Linked DNA regions of Pleomorphomonas sp. PLEO. The protein of the gene in region 1 interacts with the protein of each later gene in a pairwise test. Links are inferred from orthologs where the notes say so. Each region holds a gene or a part of one and is shown on either strand. Other genes may lie near its edges. The genes, in order: AB6N07_RS12635 and sufA.

The links.
Region 2: the proteins of AB6N07_RS12635 (region 1) and sufA interact in binary tests that used the Escherichia coli proteins (3 or more experiments, as listed by UniProt). The link is inferred for Pleomorphomonas sp. PLEO from one-to-one orthologs.

Annotation. Positions count from the first base shown.
Region 1 is NZ_CP166625.1:2,723,772-2,729,963, forward strand. Bases 1-2,820 are described here. They hold AB6N07_RS12635 (2Fe-2S iron-sulfur cluster-binding protein), read left to right. Parts: upstream 1-1,160; coding sequence 1,161-1,481; downstream 1,482-2,820. Other genes in these bases: AB6N07_RS12630 (Hpt domain-containing protein), read left to right, coding at 592-933; AB6N07_RS12640 (acyltransferase family protein), read left to right, coding at 1,647-2,792; AB6N07_RS12645 (glutamine synthetase family protein), read right to left, coding at 2,738-2,820. Outside these bases: more of AB6N07_RS12645, read right to left, coding at 2,821-4,117; AB6N07_RS12650 (histidine phosphatase family protein), read left to right, coding at 4,267-4,794; AB6N07_RS12655 (YcjX family protein), read left to right, coding at 4,901-6,192. UniProt on the Escherichia coli protein: Ferredoxin are iron-sulfur proteins that transfer electrons in a wide variety of metabolic reactions. Although the function of this ferredoxin is unknown it is probable that it has a role as a cellular electron transfer protein.
Region 2 is NZ_CP166625.1:2,895,723-2,901,869, reverse strand. What follows is about bases 1,901-4,675. They hold sufA (Fe-S cluster assembly scaffold SufA), read right to left. Parts: upstream 3,584-4,675; coding sequence 3,218-3,583; downstream 1,901-3,217. Other genes in these bases: AB6N07_RS13445 (SUF system Fe-S cluster assembly protein), read right to left, coding at 4,639-4,675; AB6N07_RS13450 (ArsR/SmtB family transcription factor), read right to left, coding at 4,147-4,500; AB6N07_RS13455 (SRPBCC domain-containing protein), read right to left, coding at 3,699-4,157; AB6N07_RS13465 (1-phosphofructokinase family hexose kinase), read left to right, coding at 2,181-3,122. Also shown: AB6N07_RS13475 (threonine/serine exporter family protein), read right to left, coding at 51-518; more of AB6N07_RS13445, read right to left, coding at 4,676-5,025; AB6N07_RS13440 (cysteine desulfurase), read right to left, coding at 5,022-6,147. UniProt on the Escherichia coli protein: Is able to transfer iron-sulfur clusters to apo-ferredoxin. Multiple cycles of [2Fe2S] cluster formation and transfer are observed, suggesting that IscA acts catalytically.

The DNA.
Region 1 (6,192 bases):
GCCTAGGCGAGCGACACGAACTCGGGCTTTCCTGACCGCCATGTGCCCTTGAAGAGGCGGCAATGGCTACGCTGGCCGAGGAAAGCCTATTAAAATGTAATGGCACAACAGGGCGTTCCGGACAAGGAAAGCTCCCCCGGCGCCCCGTATTGTTAACAAGCCACTAATAAGCGCCGCACATTGTTATTCATCTTCCGGTTGTTATTTTTGGATCCGAAGACGGATGTTTAGGGTGGCCGCCATGCTCTCGCCGATCGGCGCACGCGCCGGGCATGAGGCTGCTAGAGGCAGGACAGACACAGTCAAGACGTTAGGCTTTCGACTTGAATATTGGCTTAAAACATATGGTTACCGACCTGCTTGCGGGGTGGCGTCCTCTTGGCCACCGATGGTATGGATCTCGTGGGTGAGGTTCCGAAACGTGAGGGCCATACTTAACGGCGGCAACAGGCTTGGATTGCAGCCGGCGAATTAACCATATCTTCAGAATTCCGATCGCTCCTCGGAGCCGGTAGGACGTTATCGGGACCTGTTCAGCCTCCGCGAGGCGGGTGTGGATGGCCTTCCGAAAAGCATGGAAGGGGAGAACCGATGAGCAATGGCGAGCGAAACACTGGCGCTCCCATCGATCTGCGGCATTTGGCCGAGCAGACCTTCGGCAACGCCGACCTTGAGGCTGAAGTGCTGCGTCTGTTCCTCAAGCAAAGCCGTGACTGCCTGGACCGGCTGCGGGCGAGGCCCGATGCCGCGACGGCTCATCTGCTGCTCGGCTCGGCGCGCGGCATTGGAGCAACCGTGGTAGCCAGCGTGGCGGCGGCGCTCGAAGCCAATCTCTTGCGCGGTTCTGAGGCCGGGTCCGAACTCACCCAGCTCGGGAGGGCCGTTGCCGCCGCCAATGCCTTTATCGAGGCTCGTCTCGGTGACAGGGGTTGACGACGGCGGACGCTGCTATATTTGCAATTGGCTCATGTGGGGCGAATTTGCATCTGAATCTCGGGAGACGCTAACCTCCCGGTCAAAGGTCAGCGCTCTGTCAGAAACAACACGTTGTCAGTGGGGCTTTCGACACCGGTATTCCTCGCATCCTGTACGGGGCGGGGGCGAATGGCGGAGCCGAACCACAGGGTCCGAGGGGCGACGCCCCGCAGCCGCAGGTTTCCATGCCCAAGATCACCTACATCTCTCACGAAGGCACCCGCTATGAGGTGGAGGCCGAGATCGGCACCACGGTGATGGAGAATGCCGTCAAGAATCTTGTTCCTGGCATCGAGGCCGAATGCGGCGGCGCTTGTTCCTGCGCCACCTGCCACGTCTACGTCGACGAGGCCTGGGTGGCGGCCACCGGCGAGCCCGAGCCGATGGAAGAGGACATGCTGGATTTCGCCGCCGATCCCAGGCCTACTTCTCGTCTCTCCTGCCAGATCAAGGTGAACAGCGATCTCGACGGGCTGGTGGTGCACATGCCGGCGCGGCAAGCGTGAAGCGGGCCGGACGGCGCCGTTATCCTTAATTATCAGTTTAGATTGCTTCCAGCCGACACCCGGATTTAAAGTTGAGCTCTCCCCCAGACTTTTGTCGTGGGGTTTTTGTCGCCGCGGCGTGGCCGGACCGGTTCCGGCATGCCATCAGCGAATTGGAGCGATGCCATGCGCATGAAGGCACTCGACGGCTGGAGAGGGATTGGGGCGCTCGCCGTCTGCTTTATCCATCTGCAGCTCAACGGCTACTTGACCTCGGTGCCATCGCTGGACTCCTGGACGCTGGCGGTCGACTTCTTCTTCGTGCTCTCCGGCTTCGTCATCGCCCGCGTCTACGCCGACGAACTGGCCGACGGCGAGCGGGTCGCCATATTCGCGGTGCGGCGTCTTGGTCGCTTGTGGCCGCTGCATCTGTCCATGCTGGCGCTGTTTATCGTCGTCGAGCTGGCGAAGCTGGCGCTGCAGCGCGAGACGGGGTTCTCCTCGGAACACGCCGCTTTCGCCGCCGCCCGCAATCCGTCCGACATTCTGCCGATCGCCCTGTTCCTGCAAACGGTCCGTCTCGGCCCCGAACTCACCTGGAATTTCCCGAGCTGGAGCATTTCGGCCGAAATCTGGACCTACGCGGTCTTTGCGCTGGTTGCCGTCCGGACGGCGGGCCGCCCTGACCGACGTATGGTGGTGGCCGGCGTCATCGCGCTGGCGGCTTGGCTCATCCTCGTCGTGGACATCACCGGTCGCGGCATGATCAGTACCGACGTATTCGGCATCGTCCGCTGTCTCCTGGGCTTCTTCTCCGGTGTTCTCGCGGAGTGTCTGCATCGCCGGGGATCGTTCCGGTCACTCGCCGACGGTCGGGCGGAGATCCCAATGGCGCTAGCGGGTATTGGCCTCGTCTGGGCAACTGCCTCGCTGCCGGAAGCTCGCTACTTTGCGCCTCTGGTGTTCCTCGCCTTGGTATTCGCCCATGCCGACGATCGCGGCCTGCTATCGCGCTTCATGGCAACCTGGCCCGTGCAGTGGCTGGGCCGGCTCTCCTACTCGATCTACCTGACCCACCTGTTCCTGGTCGCCTATGTCGTGCCGCGCCTGTCGCAGACCATCGACCGGCTGATGCCGGATGCGGTGGCGACACGCGAGGGCCTTGTGGCGGCGATCTACATTGCCTTGGTGATGGCCTTCTCGTTGGCCACATGGCGGTTCATCGAGCTGCCGGGGCAGCGTCTCGCGGCGGCAATCGCCGGCCGCATCCGCCAGTCTCAGACGTTGAGCAGCAAGTACTCGCGTTCCCAGCTCGAGATAACGCGGTTGTAGAGCCTGAGTTCAAGCTGCTTGACGTCGATGTAGGCCTCGACGAAGCGGGCGCCCAGCACGGTTTTCAGGCGTTCGCAGTCGCCAAGTTCGATCAGCGCATCCGACAGATGGATGGGCAGCGTCACGCCGAGCGTCTTGGCGTCGACCGTCACCGCTTCGTCCGGCTCAATCTTGTCCTCAAGACCGATCAGACCGCAGGCCAGCGTTGTCGCCGTGGCAATGTAGGGATTGCTGTCGGCACCGATCACCCGGTTCTCGACGCGGCGCGATTCCGGTCCCGAATCCGGCACGCGCAGGCCACAGGTGCGATTGTCGCGCCCCCAGTGGACGTTGATCGGCGCGTCGCTTTCGAGACGAATGCGGCGGTAGCTGTTCACGTTGGGGCAGAACAGGCTCATCGACATCGGAACATAGCGCTGCAGGCCGCCGATATAGTGGTGCAGCTCTTCAGTGTCGCTGCCGTCGGGATTGGCGAAGATGTTGCGACCGTCGGCGACGCCGACCACTGACTGGTGGATATGGGTGGCCGAGCCCGGCATTTCCTGATGCGGCATGGCCATGAACGTGGCGACCATGCCGTACTTGCGGGCGGCGAGGCGGGCGGTGCGCTTGAACAGGAATGTCTGGTCGGCAAGCTCGATCGGGTCGCCGTGGCGGAAATTCATCTCAAGCTGAGCCGGGCCGGCCTCGTGCGCCATGGTGGCGATCTCGATGCGCGAGGCCTCGCAATAGTCATACATCTGGTTGACGACGTGGTCGTAGTCGTTGGCGTGCTCGATGCCGTAGGCTTGGCTGCCGCTTTCCTTGCGGCCGGATAGACCAATCGGCACTTCCAGCGGCAGATCTGGGTCGTCGTTCTGGCCGGTCAGGTAGAATTCCACCTCAGGGGCCACCACCGGGCGGATGCCGCGATCGGCGTAGAGTTCGATGACGCGACGCAGAACCGAGCGGGGCGCGAAGTCGACGAGGCGGCCATCGGCGAAATGGCAGTCGCAAATCACCTGCGCCGTCGGCTCGTCATACCAGGGCACGAGGCGCAGCGTGGCAAGATCGGGGATGCAGCGGATGTCGCGGTCGAGTGGGTTGACGATCTTGCTCTCGACGGCACTGTCACCGGTCACTGCCTGGAAGAATACGAATTCCGGAAGCCGGATGCCGGCGTCGATGATGCGGATAAAATCTTCGCGCGGCACGATCTTGCCGCGCATGATGCCGTTCATGTCCGGAATGATGCACTCGACCTCGTTGATACGACGATCGCGAAGCCAGTGGATGGCGTCAGCCTGGTTGGAAAAGCGCGGCGCGACGTCCGAAGCGGTAGGCATGAAATAATCCTTGGCGGCCCTGACCGACGGAGTTTGCGAGCCCGATAGGACGGCAGATCGTCGGGGGGCCGCGTCGGCAGCCCGGAATCAGGTTAGAATGAGTGGACATTACGCCAAGTCCGGCGCGATGGGAGTCCCGGAGCCCGCCAATGCCACGTCTTTTTCTTCTCCGTCACGCCAAATCGCCGCCGGCTCTCTCCGGCCAGAAGGATTTCGACCGGCCGCTCGCCGAACGGGGAAGGGCGGCCGTGGCGGTTGTCGGCCGCCATATGGCCAAAGAGGGTCATGTGCCCGATCTCGTTCTCTGCTCGCCATCGGCGCGGACACGCGAGACGCTGGAGGAATTGCGGCCATTTCTGCCGGATCACGTCGCCATGGATTACGTGCGCGATCTCTATGAGGCTTCGCTGGGAGCGATGCTCAAGGTGATCGCCAGTCACGCCGACAGTTCCGAGCGGCTTCTGGTGGTGGGGCATAATCCGTCGATCCACCGACTGGCGACGACACTTCCGGGGGAGGGCGATCCCGGCATGTTGGCCCAGCTTGAGGAGAGGTTTCCAACCGGTTCGTTGGCCGTGATCGATTTCTCCGTCGCTTGGCGGGACGTTGGGCCTGGCAGCGGCCGGCTCGTAGCCTTTGTGACGCCGGCCGATCTCGGCGCTCCGGCTGGCGACTGACCCGCGGTCTGGGTGGCGGCCATTGTGGCGGCGCCGGATGTGCCTACATAGAGGCCGCGGCGCCTTTCGCGTCGGACGAGGTTCGAGGACGGGGTGCCACTGGGTCGTGAGCTTCACCACGCTATCCGACGGGGCGCGTATCGCCCTCGACAACATGGCCGATTTCGCCTGGAGTCTCGGTTCGCCATCGCTTCGGCTCGGTGTCACCGGATTGTCTCGCGCCGGCAAGACCGTGTTCATTACGGCGCTGATCCACAACCTGACGCATGGCGGCCGGCTGCCGATGTTCGAGCCGTGGCGGGCGGGGCGGTTGCTGGGGGCGGAGATCCGGCCGCAGCTTCATCCCGACGTCCCGACCTTCGATTATCGCGGCCATGTCCGGAAGTTGACCGATGCCCGCGTCTGGCCGGAGTCGACCCGGCAGATCTCCGAGCTGCGTCTCACCATCGCCTATGAGAGCGCCACCTTCCTCGGTCGGTCGCTGGGGCGCGGCAAGCTCGATCTGGACATCGTCGACTACCCCGGCGAATGGTTGCTCGACCTGCCGCTCCTGTCCAAGGATTTCCGTACCTTTTCCCGCGAGACGCTGGAACGGGCGCGCGAGCCGCGACGCAACGGCATCGCCACCGACTGGCTCGTCCATAGCGCCGGCATCGATCCGCTGGGGCCCGCCGATGACGAGACAGCGGGACGCTTGCACGAACTGTTCTCGGCCTATCTCGGCGCGGCGCGCGGCGGCAGTCTCGCGCTTTCCATGGTGCCGCCCGGTCGCTTTCTGATGCCGGGGGATTTGGCCGGTTCGCCGGCGCTGACCTTTGCCCCGCTCGATCTGCCGGAGACCGGCGAGGCGCCGCGCGACAGCCTGTGGGCGATGATGGAGAGCCGCTTCGAGGCCTATAAGGATGTGGTGGTCCGGCCATTCTTCCGTACCCATTTCGCCCGTCTCGACCGGCAGGTGGTGCTGGTGGACGTGCTGGCGGCACTGAACGGCGGACGCGAGGCGCTGCTTGACCTTGAAGTGGCGCTCGGCGAGATCCTCGCTTGTTTTCGTCCGGGACACGCCTCCTGGCTTGGGCAGATTTTGACGCGGCGTATCGACCGCATCCTGTTCGCCGCCACCAAAGCCGATCATCTGCACCATGCGAGCCACGATCGGCTGGAGTTGATCCTCCGCCGGCTCACTGACCGGGCGATCGCCCGCGCGTCGTTTTCCGGCGCCGAGGTGGACGTCAAAGCTCTGGCGGCCGTGCGGGCGACGCGCGAGGCAACGATCCGCCGCAACGGCGAGAGCCTGCCCTGCATTCTTGGCGTGCCGCAGGAGGGCGAGCTTTTCGACGATCATCTCTATGACGGCAAGGAAGAAATCGCCCTGTTCCCCGGTGACCTGCCGGACAATCC
Region 2 (6,147 bases), 170 kb from region 1 along the record:
TGTCTTTCAGGCCAGTAACTCACCACAATCCAGAATTTCAAAACCGTCTCTCAGAAATCCTGGTTTCTGAGGAGGTGGGCCGGTATCAACAGGCCGGCGCCGATGGCACCCAGGGTGAAGATCACCCGAAGCAGTGCCTGCACGGCGAGGATCAGCGTTGCTTCGGCGTCGATGAGGTTGGGCGCGGTGACCGAGAGAAAGCCAAGAAGCGCCTGCCCGAAGAAGGCCCCCGGCACCATCGGAATGCATCCCGCGAGCGCCACGGCGTTGCAGGCCGGGCCGAGTTGCTTGCGCAGCATCGACACCGCGCAACTCGTAACGATGGCGGCGGCGAACGAGGCGCCTTCCAGGCTCCAGGCAAAATCCTGGCCGACGGTGCGCACGGCAAGCGCCAGCGCACCGGCCGCCGCGCACCAGGGCAAGGCCCGGAAGCCGAAGTTGAACAGCACGCCGAAGCCGGCGGCGGCGAGCGCTCCGAACAGCGCCTGATGCAGGAGATGCGGCAGGAGTTCAACCATCACAGCGACCTCAAACCGAGCAAGGTTTCCGCAAACCAGACACCGACGGAGGCGAACACCATGATCATAAGCACCCAGACGGCTCTGGCGCTGCCCATGGTGGGAAAGCCGTCCATGATGTCGGTCTGGGCATTGGTGGAGGGAACGCCGGGCACCAGCAGCAGGATCGACGCCATCATGGCGAGATTGACCGTGCCGCTTTTGAGAAAGATCGAGCCGACGCCGCCCAGCGTTGCCGAAAGGAAGGCGATCAGGCCGGCGACGATGAACACGTTGACGCCATTGTGCAACAATTGGTGGCGGACATACTGCCCCACCGTTCCTGACAACAAAATGGCGCCAAAGGCCGGCCAGTCGACGCCAAGAAGGCGACCGAACGAGGCGCAGGCGATGCCGACGGCCACCGCCACCACCCAGGCCGAATGGCGGGGCGTTTCCCGAACCAGACGGCCAATTTCGGCCTCCACCTCGTCGACACTCATTCCCCCCGCGACACGCGTACGGCCAAGCGGCGAATCGCCTGATCGAGGCGATGATTCACGCCGAGTCGGCCGACCTGCATCATGCGTGTAATCGTGTTGCCACCGGCGGTGACGGTGACTTCCAGCGAAGCGTAACCCGAACGCATGCCGACGTCCTCGACGCCAAAGCCGCGCGCGATCATGCCAACGCCCCCATGGACCACGGACACCGACGCGCCGCTCTCCATCATGATCCGGCCGGCTCTAAGAGCCATGTTGGCGATCCGCTCAAGCTCGCGATGGCGAACGATGACCGGGTCTTGCTGCTGTTCCATGGCACCCCGTCAGCTGTTGGATTCGCGTTTCGTATTCGTCGGCGGAGCCGGACGCTGCGCTGTCCCGACAGTTGGCCGATTCCGGGCGGTTCGAACAGAGTATAAGTGAAATATCAGGGCCTCGTCGGCCCGGGCAAGCGACCCAACGAGGCTTACCTGCTTTTCTTGAATCTTCGGCGCCGAAAAGCGCGCCACCCTCCCCTCAATGGGCGGAGTCGGCCAGAAGCCCGCGACGGCTTTGGAAAAGCTTGATTTCCAGGTTTTAGCGCCAACCGCGGCGCGCCCACTGACCGGCTCCGACAGCTGAACGCCATCGCCGCTAACGTTCGATTGACCTTTCGTAGTGCTCTGGCGCTTGCACAAAAGGCTTAGCTGTGCCAAGACCTATGATGAAAGGTCTTGCTTGAAACGGAACGTTTTCAGCAAGCCTTTTCCAAGGCGACCGTGGCGCGCGGGGGGAAGACAGTGCGCCGTTGGGAGCTGGAAGCTGGGAGTTTGAGGCTGGACTTGGTGGTGCTTCTGGAGCGATGCTTTAGAGGAGCAAAACCAAGACGAGACAGGCGGGGACCATATCCAGGCTGAGGTGTAACCAGGATTTCCGTAACCACTGGTTGCGCATTTTTTCGCGCCGAAAGATTGATCGTAGGGATAAATACACTACGCCCCAGTGTAGTTGATCTACGACATGGCTTTTGTAGCGAAACCGAGCTAAACCGACAACCAGTCCAAAAGGCGTAGTGGGTCAGCCCGCCGTGCCCATAGGACCGGTAGAAGACGCCGATCACGGCGCAAAGACCGGTGGAAAGCAGGAAGCGTCTGGAACTGGGCCGTTACGAAACAACGAACGGGCGATGAAATAGCGACCAATGAAACCGATCGTCACGCTCACACTCAACCCATCCATCGACGACACGGCCGAAGCCGAGGTCGTCCGACACACCCATAAGATTCGCATCACCAACGAGCAGCATGATCCGGGCGGCGGTGGCATCAACGTCACGCGCGTGGTTCAGGAACTCGGTGGCAGCTCGATCGCCCTTTACATGTCGGGCGGCACGACCGGCCAGATGTTTGATGAGCTATTGGCTGCTCACAATATTCCACGCCGTCGCATTCCGATTGCCCAGAGCACACGCGTCGCCCATCTCGTCTACGAGCGATCGACCGGCCTCGAATACCGGTTCATTCCGGAAGGGCCCGAGGTTAGCGAGATCGAATGGAAGCGATGCCTCTATGCACTCAAGGACCTTGATTGGGATTGGTGCGTCGGTTCGGGCTCGTTGCCGCGCGGCATTCCCGAAAGTTTCTACGTCCAGCTCACCGAGCTCGTAATCGAGCGTGGCGGCAATCTGGTGCTCGACACCTCCGGTAAGCCGCTGGAGCTGGCGCTTGAGCGCGGTGGTATCACGCTGTTCAAGCCGTCCGAGGGCGAATTTGCCAAGTTGGTCGGCCGACCACTGCCGACCGTCGATGACATGGTTCCCGCCGCCAAGGAGCTCATCGCTTCAGGCCGGGTGAAGATGATAGCCATCACCATGGGCGGCGATGGCGCATTGCTGGTCACCTCCGACAATCACTTGTTCCTGAAGTCGCCTTCCGTGGAAGTGAAGAGCGCTTCCGGTGCCGGTGACAGCTTCGTCGGTGGCATGGTCTACGGCTTGGCCTCCGGCCTCATTCCGGAAGACGCCTTCCGTCTCGGCGTTGCCTCAGGCACCGCCTCAGTGATGATGCCGGGCACGCAACTTTGCCAGAAGGCTGATGTCGACCGTATCCTTGAGGAAATCGGCGCCCATCAACACAACTGGTAAAAGCGCGAGGTAGCGAAAATTCGAAGGGGAGCAGGATGACCGTCCTGCTCCCCTTCTTGTATTCGAGACTTGCAAAAACGATTGGTCGGCCCCGATCAGGCGTCGACCTGCTCGGCCGGCTTCAAGCTTACGCTCTCGCCGCAACCGCAGGAACCGACCTGGTTGGGATTGCGGAACACGAAGCCGGTGCGGAGCGGCGTCTGCTCGAAATCCAGCTCGGTGCCGAGCAGGAACAGCACCGCCTTGGCCTCGACGAACACCGTGGCGCCATGTGCCTCGACGCGCTCGTCGCCCGGCTGGGCGTCGCGGGCCAGATCGATCGTGTAGGACATGCCGGCGCAACCGCCGTTCTTGATGCCGAGCCGGATGCCCGCGGCATCGTCGGCATTGTCGACGATTTCGCGCACGCGCCCGGCGGCGGCTTCGGTCAGCGTCATAACGGCGAACTTGGCGAGAGCCATGTCATCAATCTCCACAACCGCCCCGGTTCAAGGCCAACGCGGCTTACCTGAAAATAAGGAGCAAACGCATCAGAGACAAGCGCCTTGCCGCATGGCGGCAATGCGAGCCCTGAAGTTACTTCGTAAAGTGTTGCCCGATATAGGCCTCGAGCTTGGCAAGATGCTGCTTGCCGCCCTCGACGGCGCCGGATTTCTCGACCACCTCGTCGCGCAACGCCGCCGTCTCGTAAAGCTGGCGCAGCGTCACCAGCGTACCGCCGATCTTCTCGGACAGGGTAACGGTCATCTCGAACCAGACCTTCTTGCCGTCGCCAACGTCGAACACCAGCTTGGATGGCGGCACGATCTTCTTGAACATCGAGTGGTTGGGATAGCGCGTGCCATCCGGCCCCAGCATGTCGAAGGACCAGGCGCCGCCGATGCGGAAGTCCATGCGAACGGCCTCCGAGGTGAAGCCGTTCGGTCCCCACCACATGTTGACGTGCACGGGATCGGTCATCGCCTTCCACACCAGCTCGCGTCGAAAGGGAATTTCCCGCTGCAATACCAATTCGCGGTCCGCTTTATCGGTCATCGCGTCGCCCTTCTTCGCTCTCAAGTGTACCGAGATAGGTCTCGAGGCGGTCGAGCCGACCCTCCCATACCCGCCGTTGTTCGTCGATCCAGCCGGACGCCGCCGTCAGCGGCCCAGCTTCCAGCCGGCAAGGCCGCCACTGCGCGTTGCGGCTGCGGCTGATCAGCTTCGCCCGCTCCATCACCTTGAGATGCTTGGTCACCGCCGGCAGGGATATGCCGAGCGGCTCGGCGAGTTCGCCGACCGTCGCCTCGCCCTGGCCGAGCCGCGCCAACATGGCCCGTCGCGCCGGGTGCGCCAGCGCCAGAAACACCATATCGAGGTCGGACGCGTATTTACCCATACGGTTAAATGCGCATAGAGAGCCCCAGCCGTCAAGGCAAGGCGGCTAACGGACGGGCGAGACAGTTAACAGACAAGCGGCCACCGGATCGCTCCGGCGGCCACGGGGCTGCGTCATTGAGAAATGGCTAAACGAGGATCAGTACCAGTCGGTGGCGACCTGGGCTTCTTCGCTCATCCGGTCGGGTGTCCAGGGCGGATCGAACACCATGTTGACCTTGACGTCGTAGACGCCTGCCACCACGCCGACGGCGTTCGACACCCAGCCAGGCATCTCTCCGGCCACCGGGCAGCCCGGCGCGGTCAGAGTCATGTCGATGGTGACGAGGCGGTCGTCGTCGATGTCGATCCGATAGATGAGGCCGAGTTCGTAGATGTCGGCCGGAATCTCCGGATCGTACACGGTCTTGAGCGCCGCGATGATGTCGTCGGTGAGGCGTTCGAGATCCACCGGTGCGATGGCTGAACCGGCGACGGTCTCGGGCTGATTGGGCGATGATTCGGCTTGGTCGGTCATCTCGGTCATCCGAACAGGGTCTCGGCCTTCCTGAGGGCCGTGACCAGCGCGTCCACTTCGGAGCGCGTGTTGTAAAGGGCGAAGGAGGCGCGGCAGGTCGATGTCACGCCAAAGCGGGCGAGCAGCGGCATGGCGCAGTGGGTGCCGGCGCGAACGGCGACACCCGAGCGGTCGATGACGGTGGCGACGTCGTGTGCGTGCGCCCCGTCCATGGAGAAGGCGACGATGGCGCCCTTGTCCTTGGTGGTGCCATAGATACGGATGGAGTTCATCTCGCCGAGCCGCTGCATGGCATAGTCGCGCAGATCGGTCTCATGGGCAAGGATGGCCTCGCGGCCGAGGCTTTCCATGTAGCGCAGCGCCGCGCCAAGGCCGATCGCCTGCACGATCGGTGGCGTACCGGCCTCGAAGCGATGCGGCGGCTCATTGTAGGTAACGCCCTCGGTGGTCACCGTCTCGATCATCTCGCCGCCACCCTGCCAGGGCGGCATGGCCTCGAGCAGGTGCTGCTTGCCATAGAGAACGCCGATGCCGGTGGGGCCGTAGACCTTATGGCCGGTCAGCACATAGAAGTCGGCATCCAGCGCCTGAACGTCGACCGGCAGATGGACAGCGCCCTGACTGCCGTCGACCAGCACCACCGCGCCATGGGCGTGGGCGATACGCGTCACGTCGCTGATCGGCACGATGGTGCCGGTGACGTTGGACATCTGCGTGATGGCGACGATCTTCGTACGAGGGGTGAACAGCTTTTCAAAAGCGTCTAGGTCGAAGCTGCCATCGTCGCGAACCGGCGCCCACTTGATGACGACGCCTTTCTTCTCGCGGTGGAAGTTCCACGGCACGATATTGGAATGATGCTCCAGGATGGAGAGGATGACCTCGTCGCCCTCCCCCAGCACCATGCCGCCATAGCTCGCCGCCACTAGGTTGATCGCCTCGGTCGACGAACGGGTGAAGATCACCTGCTCGATGGACGGCGCATTCAGGAAGGCACGCACCGCCTCGCGAGCGTCCTCATAGGCTTCGGTGGCGGCATTCGACAGGTAGTGCAAGCCACGGTGAACGTTGGCATATTCGTGGGTATAGGCGTGGCGCATGCGATCGAGCACGGCCAGCGGCTTCTGCGCT